3 regions of the Kitasatospora sp. NPDC051702 genome follow, and region 1 is predicted to be linked to each of the others. Evidence: riboswitches for the same ligand, from Rfam matches in the RefSeq annotation. Region 1 holds a riboswitch; each other region holds the start of a gene.
What was found. Region 1 has a riboswitch for S-adenosylmethionine ahead of thrC (threonine synthase). Riboswitches for the same ligand answer to the same signal wherever they lie in the genome.
Positions count from the first base shown of each region.

Region 1 (5,619 bases):
CGCCGAAATGCGCACGGCCGCCCACGCGCACGGAGAGCGGAATTCCGTGCGCGCGGGCGGCCGGCCCGGGCGGGTGCGGCTCAGCAGCCGCCGGCCACCGCCGGGATGATCGAGACGCCGGCCCCGTCCGCGACCTCCGTCGCCAGGCCGTCGGCGAAGCGCACGTCGTCGTCGTTCACGTAGACGTTGACGAAGCGGCGCAGCTTGCCGGTGTCGTCCAGGATGCGGGCGGAGATGCCCGCGTGGTTCTTCTCCAGGTCGGCGATGACCTCGCCGAGGGTGGCGCCCTCGGCGCTCACCTCGGCGGCGCCGCCGGTGTAGGTGCGCAGGATGGTGGGGATGCGGACGTTGACGCTCATGGCTCTCCTAGCGGGGGTGCGGCCCAGCGGGTGGGGGTGGTTCAGGCGGACGCGAGGCCGGCGTCGCGGAAGGACGCCAGGGTCGGGCGGATGACGGCGGTCATGCCGGCCCCGGCGACGGCGTCCAGGGTCTTCAGGCCGTCGCCGGTGTTGATCGCGACGGTCTCCTTGGCCGGGTCGAGCTGGCCGGTCTCCACCAGCTTCTTCAGCACGCCGACGGTGACCCCGCCCGCGGTCTCGGCGAAGATGCCCTCGGTCCGGGCCAGCAGCCGGATGGCGTCCACCACCTCGGCGTCGGTGACGTCCTCGACGGCGCCGCCGGTGCGCCGGGCGATGTCCAGCACGTACGGGCCGTCCGCCGGGTTGCCGATCGCCAGCGACTTGGCGATGGTGTCCGGCTTGACCGGCCGGATCACGTCCTGGCCGGCCTTGAACGCGGCCGACACCGGCGAGCAGCCCGCCGCCTGGGCACCGAAGACCTTGTACGGCCGGTCCTCGACCAGGCCGAGCCTGATCAGCTCCTGCAGACCCTTGTCGATCTTGGTCAGCTGGGAGCCCGAGGCGATCGGGATGACGATCTGCTCCGGCAGCCGCCAGCCGAGCTGCTCGCAGATCTCGTACGCCAGCGTCTTGGAACCCTCCCCGTAGTAGGGGCGCAGGTTGACGTTGACGAAGCCCCAGCCCTCACCGGCCGGGTCGCCGATCAGCTCCGAGCAGAAGCGGTTCACGTCGTCGTAGTTGCCCTCGATGCCGACCAGCTCGCCGCCGTACACCCCGGCCATGACGACCTTGCCCTGCTCCAGGTCGTGCGGGATGAACACGCAGGACCGGAACCCGGCCCGGGCCGCCGCCGCACCCACCGCACCGGCCAGGTTGCCGGTCGACGAGCAGGACAGCGTGGTGTAGCCGAAGGCCCGGGCGGCCTCGATGGCGCAGGCCACCACCCGGTCCTTGAAGGAGTGGGTGGGGTTGCCCGAGTCGTCCTTGACGTGCAGCGGGGCGGTGAAGCCGAGCTCGCGGCCCAGGTTGTCCGCCTTCACCAGCGGGGTCCAGCCGGGGTTCAGGTTGGGCTTCGAGGCGACGTCGGCCGGCACCGGCAGCAGCGGGGCGTAGCGCCAGATCGAGGTGGGGCCGGCCTCGATCCGCTTGCGCAGCTCCTCGGCCCGCTCGCCGCCGAACTCGTAGGCGATCTCCAGCGGGCCGAAGCACTCCAGGCAGGCGAAGCTCGGACCGAGCGGGAAGCGGGTGCCGCACTCCCGACAGGACAGGGCGGCGGCGGGGCCGAGGTCCACGGATGCGGGTGCGACGGTGTCGATAGCCATGATGGCGAGGCCTCTCTCCTCATCTTCCCCGTGGCGCGGTCGCGCCACAGGCCGGAATTGGCACCTGTCCCGCCGGGGCCTGTACGACGACAGCCGAGCGAGAAGGTTGCCGGGACGTCAACGGGCCGTTCCCTCAGTCCCTCTGGATGAGCTTGTGAAATTGTGGTGGCGCTCAACGGTGACCCCGGCGTGCAAAGGTCCGACCGCTGTACGAAGACTGTATCCGAAGGCGTCAACGCCGAACGGGACCGTCCGCCACGCGAGATGACGCGTCCCACCCGATCCCGCCGAGGAGAGTCACGTGCCCGCCGAACCGATCCCCGCGCTCCTCCCGCAGGCGGCGTCCTGGCTGCGCCGCCGCTCGTGGAGCGCGGCCGACCGGCCGGTGCGCACCCTGCTGGAGGCCAAGCGCCGCACCGGTCACACGGTCAGCGTGGTGCTCCCCGCCCTGGACGAGGAGGCCACCGTCGGCGACATCGTCCGGACCGTCCGGCGCGAGCTGATGGAGCGCGTCCCGCTGGTCGACGAGCTCGTCGTGGTCGACTCCGGCTCCACCGACGCCACCGCCGCCGTCGCGGCGGGGGCGGGCGCCCGGGTGGTGCACCGCGACGCCGTCCTGCCGCGGATCCCGGCCGTCCCCGGCAAGGGCGAGGTGCTCTGGCGCTCACTGTTGGTGACCCGCGGCGACATCGTCTGCTTCGTCGACGCCGACCTGCGCGAGTTCGACCCGGCCTTCGTCTCCGGCATCCTCGGCCCGCTGCTCACCGAACCGGACATCCAGCTGGTCAAGGCCATGTACGACCGCCCGCTGGAGGTGTCGCTCGACGGCTCGGCCACGGGCGGCGGCGCCGTCGTGCCGTCCGGCGGCGGCCGGGTCACCGAACTGGTCGCCCGCCCGCTGCTGAACCTGCACTGGCCGGAACTCGCCGGTTTCGTCCAGCCGCTGGGCGGCGAGTACGCCGCGCGCCGCTCGCTGCTCGAACGGCTCCCGTTCCCGACCGGCTACGGCGTCGAGCTCGGACTCCTGGTGGACGCACTGGAGGCGGTCGGACTGGACGCCCTCGCCCAGGTGGACGTCGGGGTCCGGCACCACCGGCACCAGGACGGCCAGGCGCTGGGCCGGATGGCCGCCACCATCTACCGCACCGCCCTGGAACGGCTCGACCGCACCCACCGGCTGAAGGCCTCCGCCGACCTGGTCCACCCGCTGCTGACCCAGTTCACCCGGGACCCGCGGACCCGGGAGTTCACCGCCCACACCCACCCGGTGACGGCCGTCGAGCGCCCCCCGATGCACACCGTGCCCGAGTACGCGACCCGGCACTGAGGGGTTTGCCACCCCGGGGCCACGGCAACGTACCAACCATGGGCGATCTCACGACCGAACGTTCGAGCGCGACCGGCACCGCCCCCGTCCTGGTGGCCTCCAACCGGGGACCGGTGTCGTTCGGAACCGCTGACGACGGCACGCTGACCCTCCGGCGCGGTGGCGGGGGCCTGGTCTCCGGCCTCTCCGCCATCGACGACCCGAACGCCGTCTGGGTCTGCGCCGCCCTCGGCGCGGCCGACCGCAGAGCAGCCGCCGAGGCCCCGGACGGCCGCCTCGACCGCGCCGGGCACGACGTCGGCGGACAGGCCGTCCGGATGCTCGACATCGACCCGGACACCTTCGCCCGCGCCTACAACGGCGTCGCCAACTCCACCCTCTGGTTCGTCCACCACCTGCTGTACGCGACCCCGACCGCCCCCTCCTTCGACGCGGACTTCCGCACCGAGTGGGCCGCCTACACGGCGTACAACACCGCCTTCGCCGAGGCCCTCGCCGCCGAGGCGGCCCCCGGCGCCGCCGTCCTCGTCCAGGACTACCACCTGTCGCTGACCCCGGCCCTGCTCCGCGCCGCCCGCCCCGACCTGCGGATCGGCCACTTCTCGCACACCCCCTGGGCGCCGCCGGACTACTACCGGCTGCTGCCCGACGACGTCGCCCGGGCCGTCCTGACCGGCATCCTGGGCGCCGACCGGGCCGGCTTCCTCACCCGGCGCTGGGCGCTCGCCTTCGCCGACTGCTGCGAGGAGCTGCTGGGCGCCGTCGTCGACCGCGAGGCCCTCACCGTCACCCTCACCGGGCCCTCGGCCGGGGAGACCCGCACCACCCGGCTCGGCGTCCACGCGCTGGGCGCCGACGCCGACTTCCTGCGCGAGCGCGCCCACCGCCCCGACGTGGACGAGCGCCTGGCCGTCCTGCGGGAGGCCGTCGGCGGGCGCCGCACCATCGTCCGGGTCGACCGCACCGAGCTGAGCAAGAACATCGTCCGCGGCCTCCAGGCCTACCGGCACCTGCTGCGGACCCGCCCCGAGTGGCACGACCGGGTGGTGCACATCGCCTTCGCCTACCCGTCCCGCACCGACCTCGCCGAGTACCGGGCCTACACCGCCGAGGTCCGGCGGCTCGCCGGGGAGATCGACGCCGAGTTCGCCACCGACACCTGGAAGCCGCTGATCCTGCACGTCGACGACGACTTCCCGCGCTCCCTGGCCGCCTACCGGCTCGCCGACGTCGCCCTGGTCAACCCGATCCGGGACGGCATGAACCTGGTCGCCAAGGAGGTCCCGGTGGTCTCCGACCACGGCTGCGCCCTGGTGCTCTCCCGCGAGGCCGGCGCGCACGCCGAGCTCGCCGAGGACGCCCTGACGGTGAACCCCTACGACGTCATCGCCACCGCGGACGCCCTGCACGCGGGCCTCACCATGGCGGAGGAGGAGCGCGCCGACCGCACCAAGCGCCTCGCGGCGGCGGCCACCGCACTCCCCCCGCAGCAGTGGTTCCTGGACCAGCTCAGCGCGCTGTGAGCGACCGGCTCGACGCGCCGTGAGCGACCGGCTCAGTGCGCCGTGAGCGCCAGGGCCAACCCTTCGAGCAGCTCCACCACGCCGGCCGGGCCCGGGACCACCAGGTCCGCCCGGTCGGCGAGTTCGCGCACCGGCGCGTCCCCCACCGCGCCGCTGCACACCAGCAGGCCCGCCAGACCCTCGCCGCGCAGCTCCTCCACCGCCGCGAAGGCCGCCACGTCCCCGAGGTCGTCGCCCGCGTACAGCACCGACCGCGCCGCGCGCTCACGCAGGAAGCCGGTCAGCGCCGCCCCCTTGTCGACCCCGGGCGGCCGCAGCTCCAGCACCAGCCGCCCGGGCTCCACCACCAGCCCGAGCCCCGCCGCGAGCTCGCCGACCGGCCCGCGCAGCAGCTCCAGCGCCTCCTCGGGCGCGTCCGTGCGCCGGGTGTGCACCGCCAGCGAGCGCCCCTTGTCCTCCACCCACGTCCCGTCGGGCGCCCCCGTCTCCGCCAGCAGTCCGGGCAGCGCCGCCCTGGCCCGCACCACCCCGGGGTGCACCGGCGGCGCGCTCACCTCGCCGTCCTCCCAGCGCTCGGCGCCGTAGTGCCCGAGCACCACCACCCCGGGGAGCCCGGCCAGGCCCCCGTACTCCACCGCCAGGGCGGCCGGGCGGCCGGTCACCACCACCACGGCCCGCACCTGCGGGCCCAGGGCCCGCAGGGCGGCCACCACGCCGGGATGCGCCCTGGCCCGGTCCGGGTCCGGCACGATCGGCGCCAAGGTCCCGTCGAAGTCCAGGGCGATCACCGCGCCCCCGGGCGCCTCCAGGATCGCCCGCACTCCGTCCCGCCCGGCCGCAGTGACCGGCGTCCACGTCTCTTCGAAGCCCATGCCCGAGCCATACCCCGCTGCCCGACTCCCACCCAACCCGTCCGGCGGCACCCACCGCGAGCGGCGCGACGCGACCGGCGCGACGCGGCCCGGCCCGGCCCGGCCCGGCCCGCAAGGTTCAGCGCGCGGCCCGGCGGGCCTCGCGGATCCGCCGCAGCCGGTTCACCAGCACCGGCGCGTGCGCCAGGGCCTCCGGCCGGTCCAGCATCGCGTTCA
Region 1 is NZ_JBFAZB010000030.1:98,105-103,723, forward strand. It holds gene AB0N04_RS24145 (MoaD/ThiS family protein) at 81-359, opposite strand; gene thrC (threonine synthase) at 401-1,681, opposite strand; SAM riboswitch class I at 1,698-1,834, opposite strand; gene AB0N04_RS24155 (glucosyl-3-phosphoglycerate synthase) at 1,983-3,008, shown strand; gene AB0N04_RS24160 (trehalose-6-phosphate synthase) at 3,047-4,531, shown strand; gene otsB (trehalose-phosphatase) at 4,564-5,403, opposite strand; gene AB0N04_RS24170 (DUF3263 domain-containing protein) at 5,522-5,619, opposite strand, start outside.

Region 2 (5,619 bases), on a different contig from region 1:
TCCGTGCGTCCTGTCTGCATTGTCCCAGCGCGGTGGGCGGGCGCGCCGCGCACCGCCCGCCGCACCGGGGGCGTCAGCCCTGCTCGGCCGGGTCCGCCGCGTCCTCGGCACCGGGACGGGCGACCAGCTCGACCTGGTCGACGGCGTTGCACCAGCGGCAGCGCACCGACTCGACGGTCTCGCTGAGCACCTCGGTCTCCTCGACCTTGGACTCGCCGGCCAGGTCGAAGTGCAGGAACTCGGTGACCCGCGCGGAGCGGGTCACGTCGAAGCGGGTGAGGTTGCCGCACAGCGTGCAGCGCCAGCGCGTCTCGGCGGTCAGGGCGGGGACGGTCATCGGGGGTCCTCTCGGGTGGTCCCTGGGCGGGCTAGGCGCTCCCCCCGGAGCCCCGGCGTCGGCGGCGGGAGGCGGGAATGCCCGCGCCAAGCCTATTGCCTGGGGCAACCATCGCGGCCACCGGTTGCACGAAGCCGCAGGCCCGGCCCCGGCCCCGGTCCGGGGCCCCGAGTAGGCCACCTGCCGTACAGCGCGGTGTCACCCGCCCGGGCCGGAGGGATGCTTGGCCGCATGGCGCTGACGGCCCCGGGCCACACCGACGAGCGGGACGGCCGGCCGGCCGTGCCCGCCCCGGTGGTCACCTACGCCCTGATCGCGCTCAACACCCTGGTGTTCCTGCTGGGCCCGGCCGCCGGGCTCAACCCGCTGTACGGCACCGGCCAGGCCCGGGTCTGCGCGGAGCAGCGGTACGAGCAGCGCTGGGGCGCCGTCCCGGTCGAGCTGCTGACCGGGCACCCGTTGACCGCCGGGCAACTGGCCGAGGCCCCCGACCCCGTCCCCGGCTGCCCGGCCGCCCCGACCCCGGGCAAGCACCCGGCGCTGTCGGTGCTCAGCGGGCTCTTCCTGCACGCCGGCTGGCTGCACCTGCTGGGCAACCTGCTCTTCCTGCACGTCTTCGGCCCCACCGTCGAACTACGGCTCGGCCGCGCCCGGTACGCCGTCTTCTACCTGGCCGCCGGCAGCGTGGCCACGTACGGCTTCGCCCTGGCCGAGGCGCACTCCGCGGACTCGACCCGGGTGCTGATCGGCGCCTCCGGTGCGATCTCCGCCGTCCTCGGCGCCTACCTGCGCTTCCACCCGCGCTCCCGGGTGACGACGCTGGTCCCGCTGCTGCTGTTCCTGCCGCTGCGCTTCCCGGCCTGGCTGGTGCTCGGCCTCTGGTTCGCGCTGCAGTGGTGGTCGGTCCACGCGGCCGGGCCCGGGGTGGCCTACCTGGTGCACGTGATCGGCTTCTCGGCGGGCTTCCTCTACGCCTGCACGGTGGTCAGCCACCCCCCGAGACGACCCGGCTGACGCCCGATACGCTGGCGGCACCCCACAAAGGAGCCGAACGTGATCACCGCCATCGTCCTGATCAAGACCAGTGTCGACCGCATCCCGGAGATCGCCGAGGCCATCGCAGCCATCGAGGGCGTCAGCGAGGTGTACTCGGTGACCGGTGGCTACGACCTGGTGGCGATGGTCCGGGTGCGCCGGCACGACGACCTGGCCGAGGTCATCCCGGGACGGCTGAACAAGGTCCCGGGCGTGGCCCACACCGAGACCCAGATCGCCTTCCGCACCTACTCCCAGCACGACCTGGAGGCGGCGTTCGCGCTCGGCCTGGACGAGTAGTCCCCGCCGGCTCCCGGGCCGCTCAGCCCTGCCGACGGGTGTCGGCGACGCAGCGGCCGCCCTCGTTGCGGTAGTTCCAGGCCGCGCCGTCCGTGACCAGCTCCCGGACGGCGGTCAGGAAGCGGTCGACGTGCTCGTCCGGCGTGCCGGCCCCGAAGCTGACCCGGATCGCGTTCAGGCTTCGCTCGCCCGGCAGCGAGGGCTCCGGCGCACCGCACTCGGAGGGGGCGACGTCCTCGTCCCCGAGCAGGGTGCGCAGCAGCGGGTGCGCGCAGAACAGCCCGTCGCGGACGCCGATGCCGTACTCGGCGGACAGCGCGGCCGAGAAGTGCGAGCTGTTCCAGCCCTGGACGACGAAGGACAGCACGCCCACCCGGGCCGAGCCGGCACCGAACAGGTTCAGCACCTTGACCTGCGGGATCTCCGCCAGGCCGGCCGTCAGCCGGGCGACCAGCTGCCGCTCCCGGGCCTCCAGGGCGTCGAAGCCGGCCTCGGTCAGCGCCCGGCAGGCGGACGCGATGGCGTAGGCGCCGATGACGTTCGGCGAGCCGGCCTCGTGCCGGGCCGGGCCGGTGTGCCACTGGACGGCCACCGACCCGTCGTCCTGCCGGGCCACCGTCCGGGTCGCGCCGCCGCCGGCCAGGTACGGCTCGGCCGCGTCCAGCCAGTCCGCCCGGCCGGCCAGCACGCCGGCGCCGAACGGTGCGTAGATCTTGTGGCCGGAGAAGGCGATCCAGTCGACGTCCAGCTCGCGCACCGAGACCCGGTGGTGCGGGGCCAGCTGGGCGGCGTCCAGCACCACCCGGGCGCCGTGCCGGTGGGCGGTCGCGGTCAGCTCGGCGACCGGCCACAGCTCGCCGGTCACGTTGGAGGCGCCGGTGACGCAGAGCAGCTTGGGGCCCTCGGGCGCGTCGGCGAGCGCGGCGTCGAGGGCGGCGACGGCCTCGGCGTGCGAGCGCGGGGCGCGCAGGTAGCGGACGTCCAGCCCGGCGTGGGCCCAGGGCAGCAGCGAGGCGTGGTGCTCGGTCTCGAAGGCGAACACCCGGGTGCCGGCCGGGACGGCGGAGGCGAGCAGGTTCAGCGAGTCGGTGGTGGCGCGGGTGAAGACCACCTGGTCGCCCTCGCGCAGGTCGAGGAACTCGGTGACGGTGCGGCGGCTCTGCTCGAACAGGTCGGTGGAGAGCTGCGAGAGGTAGCCGGCGCCGCGGTGCACGCTGCCGTAGTAGGGGGCGTAGGCGGCGACGTCGTCCCAGACCCGCTGCAGCGCCGGGGAGCTGGCCGCGTAGTCGAGCGCCGCGTAGCCGACCTTCTCGCCGTTGGCGAGCGGGACCTGGACGTCGTGGCCGAGGACGGCGAGCGGGGCGCAGATTTCGGTGGCGATCGACACGGGGATGCACTCCTCCTGGGTGTGGGACCCCGGGAGTGTGAGTCGTCCGGCGTCCGCGCTTGCCGCACGGACGATTCGCCGAGCGACCCGGTCCTCACCCAGGGCACCCCGCCACGGACGGAGGGTTGCCGGACAGCCAGCTGGGGCTTGACGCTGTCACTCATGACCTGGACAGGACTCTAGGTCGGCCCGCGCCGGGTGGTCAAACGACCGTCCACCATCCGGACGTCCCCGGACGTGCCGGGGCCCGCACCGGCTTCCCGGCGCGGGCCCTGCGACCGCCTCAGATCCGGCTGGTCGCCTCCGACCAGCGGCGCAGCAGCTCCTGCGCCGTCCCGGAGTCGATGGCCCGCGCGGCCCGCTCCATGCCGGCCGCGAGCTGCTCGGCGAGCGGCGCCTCGCCGAGGTCCAGCGCGACCAGCGCGGCCGCGGTGTTCAGCAGGACGGCGTCCCGCACCGGCCCGCGCTCCCCGGCCAGCATCCGGCGCGCGACCTCGGCGTTGTAGGAGGCGTCCGCGCCGCGCAGCGACTCGATGCCGACCAGCTCGATGCCGACGTCCCGCGGGTCGAAGGCGGTCTCGGTGACGGTGCCGCCCTGCACGATCCACACCCGCGAGGTGGTGGTGATGGTCAGTTCGTCGAGGCCGTCGTCGCCGCGGAACACCAGGGCGGTCGAGCCGCGCCGGGCGAGCACCCCGGCGATCAGCCCGGCGAGCCGGGTGTCGAAGCAGCCGATCGCGTGCGAGGTCACCTTGGCCGGGTTGGTCAGCGGGCCGAGGATGTTGAAGGCGGTGGGCACGCCGAGGTCGCGCCGGGCGGTGGCGGCGTGGCGCATCGACGGGTGGAACTTGGCCGCGAAGCAGAAGGTGAGGCCGACCTCCTCGGCCACCTCGGCGACCCGCCGGGCGGGCAGGTCGAGGCGGACGCCGAGCTTCTCCAGCACGTCGGAGGAGCCGCTCGCCGAGGAGGCGGCCCGGTTGCCGTGCTTGACCACCTTGGCGCCGGCCGCGGCCGCGACGATCGCCGACATGGTGGAGATGTTGACCGTCTTGGCGCGGTCACCGCCGGTGCCGACGATGTCCACCGCCGGCCCGGGGACGGTGAGCGGCTCGGCGTGCGCGTACATGGCGTCGACCAGGCCGGTGACCTCGTCGACCGTCTCGCCCTTGGCCCGCAGCGCGACCATGAAGCCGGCTACCTGGACGGGGGACGCCTCGCCGCTCATGATCCGGTCCATCGCCCACGCGGTGGACGAGCGGTCGAGGTCCTCCCCCTTCAACAGCGCCGCCAGGACGTCCGGCCAGGTGCGGACCACCTGCGCGGGGTCGGTACCACCGTTCGCAGGGTTCACGTTCACCATGGCTGACTCCAGCTGTTGTCGGTCTCCCCGTGGCGGGGGGACGTCCGTACGGATGGAGTCAGCCTATCGAGCGGCGGGGTGCCCTCGGCGCTGTCTTCTCTAGTACTGAGACGGCCCGGTCCGAAGACCGGCCGGGCTCACTGGCCGGCCGGGGCCCGCTTGGCCAGCCGGGCCCGCAGCAGGGTGGCGACGGCCTCGGCCAGCGCCACCGGGTCCACCGGGTGGGAGATCGCGGCGTCGGCCCGGCTCCAGGCGGCCAGCCAGGAGTCCTGCGGCCGGCCGATCAGCACCAGCACCGGCGGGCAGCCGTAGATCTCGTCCTTCAGCTGGCGCCCGAGCCCGAGCCCGCCGGCCGGAACCGCCTCGCCGTCCAGCACGCAGAGGTCCACGCCGCCCTTCTCCAGGGCCTTGATCACCGCGGGGGTGGTCGCGCACTCCAGGTAGGACAGTTCCGGAAGGTCCTCGGCGGGCCGGCGGCCGAGTGCCGTCAGCACCTGCTCGCGGGTGTTGCGGTCGTCGCTGTAGACGAGGACGGTGAGCGTCTCGTCGGTCGTGTACGCCATGGGCCCTGCTCCCTCAAGTGTGATCCGGACCACGTTCGCCTGATCCGGATGCTACTCCCGATCACCCGCCGTCGAGGCCCCCTCGCGGACGTTCCCTCCCCAAGCCGCCGCGCCCGGGGCTCACCCGCCCGGAGGACGCGCCGTCACCCGGACCCGCCCGGTCCACCCGTACGGCCGACAGGGCGCCCCCGCACTACCCCGGGAGGCCCTGCAGGGCGTGCAACGACACGCAGGGCAAGGGGGTCGTAGGGCCCTCCGAGGAACCGTCAGAAAAGGGACACGCCGCTGCTCAGCCCCCGTCCGGGCACCCCGCCGCCCCCCAGGGGGGCATACCGCACGCACCGGACACTCCGAGGGAGACCCCCCGGCGTGAAGACGGAATAAGGGACCGACATAATGTCCGTCGTGGCGACAGCAACAGCAGTAGAAACCGGGCACGCGCACGGATCGGTCAACCGGCCGAACATGGTCAGCGTCGGAACGATCGTCTGGCTCAGTTCCGAGTTGATGTTCTTCGCGGCCCTCTTCGCGATGTACTTCACGCTCCGCTCCGTCAAGGGGCCGGAGTTCTGGACCGAGAAGGCGAGCGCACTCAACGTGCCGTTCTCCTCGGTCAACACCACGATCCTGGTGCTCT
Region 2 is NZ_JBFAZB010000003.1:162,987-168,605, reverse strand. It holds gene AB0N04_RS04280 (hypothetical protein) at 74-337, opposite strand; gene AB0N04_RS04275 (rhomboid family intramembrane serine protease) at 569-1,351, shown strand; gene AB0N04_RS04270 (Lrp/AsnC ligand binding domain-containing protein) at 1,391-1,672, shown strand; gene AB0N04_RS04265 (aminotransferase class V-fold PLP-dependent enzyme) at 1,695-3,059, opposite strand; SAM riboswitch class IV at 3,110-3,227, opposite strand; gene trpD (anthranilate phosphoribosyltransferase) at 3,343-4,419, opposite strand; gene AB0N04_RS04255 (hypothetical protein) at 4,557-4,982, opposite strand; gene AB0N04_RS04250 (heme-copper oxidase subunit III) at 5,379-5,619, shown strand, end outside.
Region 2: linked by a shared signal. The riboswitch ahead of AB0N04_RS04265 (aminotransferase class V-fold PLP-dependent enzyme) and the one ahead of thrC (threonine synthase) in region 1 are both predicted to bind S-adenosylmethionine.

Region 3 (5,619 bases), on a different contig from region 1:
CGTGCCCCTCCGGGCCGTCGTGCCCCCGCGCGCGGTCGCGCTGCTTCCACCAGTCGCGGAAGGTCTGGTCGGGCAGCTCGGGCAGGTCCCGGCTGTCACTCCAGGCCCCGACCGGGCCGGGCAGCGGCAGCCGGTGCGGGTGCAGGCGCCTGGTCCGCACGGCGGCCCGGGTGACGGCACTGTACGCGGCCGGGTGGTCGAGCAGCCAGGTCGCCGCCCTGACGGCGGCCCGTTCGGCACGGTGCGCGTGGCCCTGTGCGGCCACCCGCTCCCGGAGGTGGACCAGCACCTCGGGGATGTCGATCGCCACCGGGCACACCTGGTAGCACGCCCCGCAGAGCGAGGAGGCGTACGGCAGCGATGCGTCCAACTCGCTCTGCAGCCCTCGCAGTTGCGGCGTGAGGATGGCGCCGATCGGGCCGGGGTAGGGCGAGCCGTAGGCGTGGCCGCCGGCCCGCTCGTACACCGGGCACACGTTCAGACAGGCCGAACAGCGGATGCAGCGCAGGGCCTGGCGGCCGACCTCGTCGGCGAGGGTGTCGGTGCGGCCGTTGTCGAGCAGGACGAGGTGGAAGTCGCGCGGCCCGTCGCCCTCGGTGGTGCCGGTCCAGATCGAGGTGTACGGGTTCATCCGCTCGGCGGTCGAGGAGCGCGGGAGCAGCTGCAGGAACACCTCCAGGTCCCGCCAGGTGGGGACGACCTTCTCGATGCCGACGACGGAGATCAGCGTCTCGGGCAGGGTCAGGCACATCCGGCCGTTGCCCTCCGACTCGACCACGACCAGGCTGCCGGTCTCGGCGACGAGGAAGTTGGCGCCGGAGACGGCCACCTTGGCCCGCAGGAACTTCTCCCGCAGGTGCAGTCTGGCCGCCTCCGCGAGATCCGCCGGCCGGTCGGTCAGCCCCTCGGGGGCGGGCCGCCCCCAGCGCCCCATCGCCTCCCGGAAGATGTCGCGGATCTCGGTGCGGTTGCGGTGGATGGCCGGGACGAGGATGTGCGAGGGCAGGTCGTCGCCCAACTGCACGATCAGTTCGGCGAGATCGGTCTCGTAGGCGGTGATGTCCTCGGCGGCCAGCGCCTCGTTGAGGCCGATCTCCTGGGTGGCCATCGACTTGACCTTGACCACCTCCCGCTCGCCCGTCGCCCTGACGAGGTCGGCGACGATCCGGTTGGCCTCGGCCGCGTCCTCCGCCCAGTGCACGGTGCCGCCGGCGGCGGTGACGGCGGCCTCCGCCTGGAGGAGGTAGTGGTCGAGCCGGAGCAGGGTGCGGTCCTTGATCTCCTTGCCGGCCTGCCGCAGCTGCGCCCAGTCGGACAGTTCGGCGACGGCCGCGGCCCGCTTGTCGCGGATGGTGTGCGTGGCCCGGGTGAGGTTGGCGCGCAACCGGGTGTCCCGGGTGGAGACGGCGGCGGCCTTCGGGAAGGCGGGCATGCCCAGGTAGGTGCCGCTCATCGCGCCGCTCCGCTCGGGTCGGCCGTGGTCCCGGCCCCGGCCCCGGCCCCCGTGGCGTTCCCGGCGGCGGTCCCGGTCCCGGCGGCCGTGGCGGGGTGCGGGTCGGCGTCGGGGTCGGCCTCGGTGGCGGCGAGGATCTCGGCGAGGTGGACGGTCCGCAGGGGGGAGCCCTGGCGCCGCAGCGTGCCGCCGAGGTGCAGCAGGCAGGAGTTGTCCGCCCCGCAGAGCACGTCGGCGCCGGTCGCGAGGGCGTTGCGGACCTTGTCCGCCCCCATGGCCGCGGAGACGGCGGGGTTCTTCACCGCGAACGTGCCGCCGAAGCCGCAGCACTCCTCGGCCCCGGGGAGCTCGACCAGGGTCAGGCCCCTCACCGCGCGCAGCAGCCGCAGCGGGCGGTCACCGAGGCCGAGCGTCCGCAGGCCGTGGCAGGACGGGTGGTAGGTGACGGTGTGCGGGTAGTACGCGCCGACGTCGGTGACGCCCAGCACGTCGACCAGGAACTCGGTGAGCTCGTACACCCGGGCCGGCAGGTCGCCGAGGCCGTCCACGCCGAGCCGGGGGTAACCCTCCCGGACCATCGCCGCGCAGGAGCCGGACGGGGTCACCACGTGGTCGTAGCCGGCGAAGGCGGCGGCGGTACGGCGGGCCAGCGGGACGGTCTCGGCGCGGTAGCCGGTGTTGAACTGCGGCTGGCCGCAGCAGGTCTGGGCGTCGGGGAAGTCCACGTCCACGCCGAGGCGCTCCAGCAGGGTCACGACGGCGCGCCCCGTACCGGGGTTCAGGACGTCGTTGACGCAGGTGACGAAGAGTGCGACGCGCATCGCGCCTCCCTCGGGTCCGGGGGGGGTGGCCAGCCTACTAGAGCCCCGGGGGCGGCCCCGGTCCTCGCGGACCGTGGACCGCCGCCGGGCGCGCCCCCGCTCAGGCGTGCCGCAGGGCCTCGCTCAGGCGGTTCGCCGCCTCGACGACGGCCTGGGAGACGTGCGTCCCGGGGTGGCGGGTGAGGCGTTCGATCGGGCCGGAGACGGAGACGGCGGCCACCACCCGGTTCGACGGGCCCCGGACGGGCGCGGAGACGGAGACGACTCCGGGCTCGCGCTCACCGGCGGACTGCGCCCAGCCCCGGCGCCGCACGCCGCTGAGGGCGGTGGCGGTGAACCGGGCGCCCTGCAGGCCGCGGTGGAGCCGCTCCGGCTCCTCCCAGGCGAGCAGGATCTGCGCGGCGGAGCCGGCCTTCATGGGGAGGGTGACGCCGACGGGGACGGTGTCGCGCAGGCCCGAGAGCCGCTCCGCGGCGGCCACGCAGATCCGGACCTCGCCCTGGCGGCGGTAGAGCTGCGCGCTCTCGCCGGTGACGTCGCGCAGGTGGATCAGGACGGAGCCGGCGGCGGCCAGCAGCCGGTCCTCGCCGGCGGCGGAGGAGAGCTCGCCGAGCCGGGGGCCGAGGACGAACCGGCCCTGCAGGTCCCGGCCGACCAGGCGGTGGTGCTCCAGCGCGACGGCGAGCCGGTGGGCGGTGGGCCTGGCCAGCCCGGTGGCGGCGACGAGTCCGCCGAGGGTGGTGGGGCCGGCCTCCAGGGTGCCGAGGATCGAGGTGACCTTGTCGAGCACGCCGACGCCGCTCGTGTTCTCCATGGGTGGGTACTCCAGTCTCGTGCCCCGTGAGCGGCGGGTGGGCGGGCTCACGGGGGCTCCCCGCGGGGAGCGGGGGGTGGTCAGCGCGGACGGGCCGGGGAAGTCGGCGGAGTGCCTGCGCCGGGCACGAGGGGGGTACGCGAAAGGGCCGGGGTGGGAAGCGCCCGGGCGAAGGACAGCACTGAGAGCACCGTGTCTCCTCATCTTTCCCGCGCCACGTTGGCGACAGGCCGGAGTTGGCACTGCCCCCGGACGGCACGGCGCGTACTTCGGACGCCGGGTCGAACGGGGAGTTGCCGGGGCTTCGTAGGGCCGGTCCCTCCACCCCTCTGGATGATTCGCCAGGAACCATACAAGATTCCCCGGCCCGCCCGCCAAACCTCCCCCGTTCCCCCACACGCCGGGGCGGCGGTGCCCCGCCCCGGCGGCCGACTCAGTCGTTGATGACGTCCGAGGTCTTGAGCGCGTCGATCTGCTCCTGGTAGCCCGCCAGCTTGTCCGGGCAGTACACCTTGATCACCTCGGCGCCCGCCTGCAGGACCCGGCCGTCGACGACGACCGGCCGCATGCCGGGGCCGCCGGCGCCGTTGGCCAGGTGGACGCGCCACAGGCCCTGCTTCAGGGCCGAGTTGGGGTCCGTGCAGACGGGGCCGCCGTCGGTCCCGAGCACGAGGGCGGTGTTGCCGGTGTCGAGCGCGGGGTACCCGTCGGCGACCAGGGCGTCGCTCAGCTGGTTCGCCTTGCGGTGGGCCTCGTTGGTGGCCCGCTGCTGGGTGTAGGTCAGCAGTCCGGCGACCACGAGGCCGACGAGCACCACGATCGAGCCGATGTAGATCCAGCGGTGCTCGGACGCCATCCGGGTCGGGCTCATGCCACTCCCTCCTCGCCCACGCCGGTGCCGGCGTCGGGTTGGCGCCAGCTCGGCTTGCGAGCCTTCAGGAACGAGAACGGGATCACCACGCCGAGCAGCAGCAGGCCGCCGGCGACGATCCCGATGTAGGACCAGACGCTGCCGCCGCCGAACTGCGAGGACGGCACGAAGCCGATCACCATGGCCAGCGCCGAGGCGACGAACCCGACCACGCACAGCGTGGTGAGCAGCGGTGCCCGGTAGCCGCGCGGGTGGTCGGGCTGCTTGCGGCGCAGCTGGATCGCGGCCAGGAACATCAGGAGGTACATGATCAGGTAGACCTGGGTGGTGATCACCGAGAAGATCCAGTAGACGCTGGAGACGTTCGGGATCAGCGCGTACAGCAGGGCGATCGCGGTGGTGACGACGCCCTGGGTGACCAGGATGTTCTGCTGGACCCCCCGGGCGTTGAGCCGCTGCAGGAACGGCGGCAGGTAGCCCTCCTGCCGCGAGATCAGCAGCAGCCCCTTGGAGGGCCCGGCCAGCCAGGTGAGCATGCCGCCGACGGAGGCGGCGCACAGCCCGACCGCGACGATCGGCACCAGCCAGCCGATGTGGAAGTACTGGAAGAAGGCGTCGAAGGCCTGCATGACGCCGGCGGTCAGGCTGAGCTGGTCGGAGGGGATCACCCAGCTGATCGCCAGGGCCGGCAGGATGAAGATCAGCAGCACCATGCCCATGGCCAGGAACATCGACTTGGGGAACTCCTGGGCCGGGTTCCGCAGCTTGTTGACGTGGACGGCGTTCATCTCCATGCCGGAGTAGCTGAGGAAGTTGTTGACGATCAGCACCAGGCTGGCCACGCCCGTCCACTGCGGGAAGAAGTGCGATCCGTCCATCGGCGCGGCGGAGGGGTTGCCCTGCCCGAGGAAGACCATTCCCAGCACCACCAGCAGCGTCCCGGGGACCAGGGTGCCGATGACCAGGCCCCAGGAGGCCAGCCCCGCAACGGCGTTGGTGCCGCGCGAGGAGACCCAGACCCCGGTCCAGTACACCACCACGATGACGATCGCGGTGTAGACGCCGCTGCTGGCCAGGCTCGGGTTGATCACGTAGGCGATGGTGCTCGCGACGTAGGCGAGCAGGCTGGGGTAGTAGAAGATCGTCATGGCGAACTGGCACCACACGGCCAGGAAGCCCAGTGGCTTCGAGAGGCCCTGCGCCACCCAGTTGTAGACCCCGCCGTTCCAGCCGGAGGCCAGCTCCGCCGACACCAGGGCGGTCGGCAGCAGGAACACCACGGCGGGCAGCAGGTAGAGGAAGACGCAGGCGAGGCCGTACACGGCCATGGTCGGTGCCGCGCGCAGGCTCGCGACCGAGCTGGTCGTCATCAGGGCCAGGGTCAACCAGGTGATCTTGTGCGCCCCGGTTCCGGCCCTGACGGCGCCGGCCGTCCTGGTGCCGCCGGCCCGGCCGGCGGATCCACCCGGGGTGTCGACGCTGCTCAACGGACGCCTCCTCGATCGGCTCCTGACGCCCTGCGCGCCCGTCTCCGAGCCTGCTGGCCGGGCGCGCGTGCCGCACCTCGGCTTGGGCCGTTGGGTGCGGCGGCGGGCACGGCCGCGCATCCCCGATCCCGCTCCCCACCCGGACGGACGAGGCCGAACGGACGGGGCGAGGC
Region 3 is NZ_JBFAZB010000035.1:29,654-35,272, reverse strand. It holds gene AB0N04_RS26000 (lactate utilization protein B) at 1-1,453, opposite strand, end outside; gene AB0N04_RS25995 ((Fe-S)-binding protein) at 1,450-2,274, opposite strand; gene AB0N04_RS25990 (IclR family transcriptional regulator) at 2,375-3,088, opposite strand; SAM riboswitch class I at 3,286-3,428, opposite strand; gene AB0N04_RS25985 (hypothetical protein) at 3,522-3,959, opposite strand; gene AB0N04_RS25980 (APC family permease) at 3,956-5,353, opposite strand.
Region 3: linked by a shared signal. The riboswitch ahead of AB0N04_RS25990 (IclR family transcriptional regulator) and the one ahead of thrC (threonine synthase) in region 1 are both predicted to bind S-adenosylmethionine.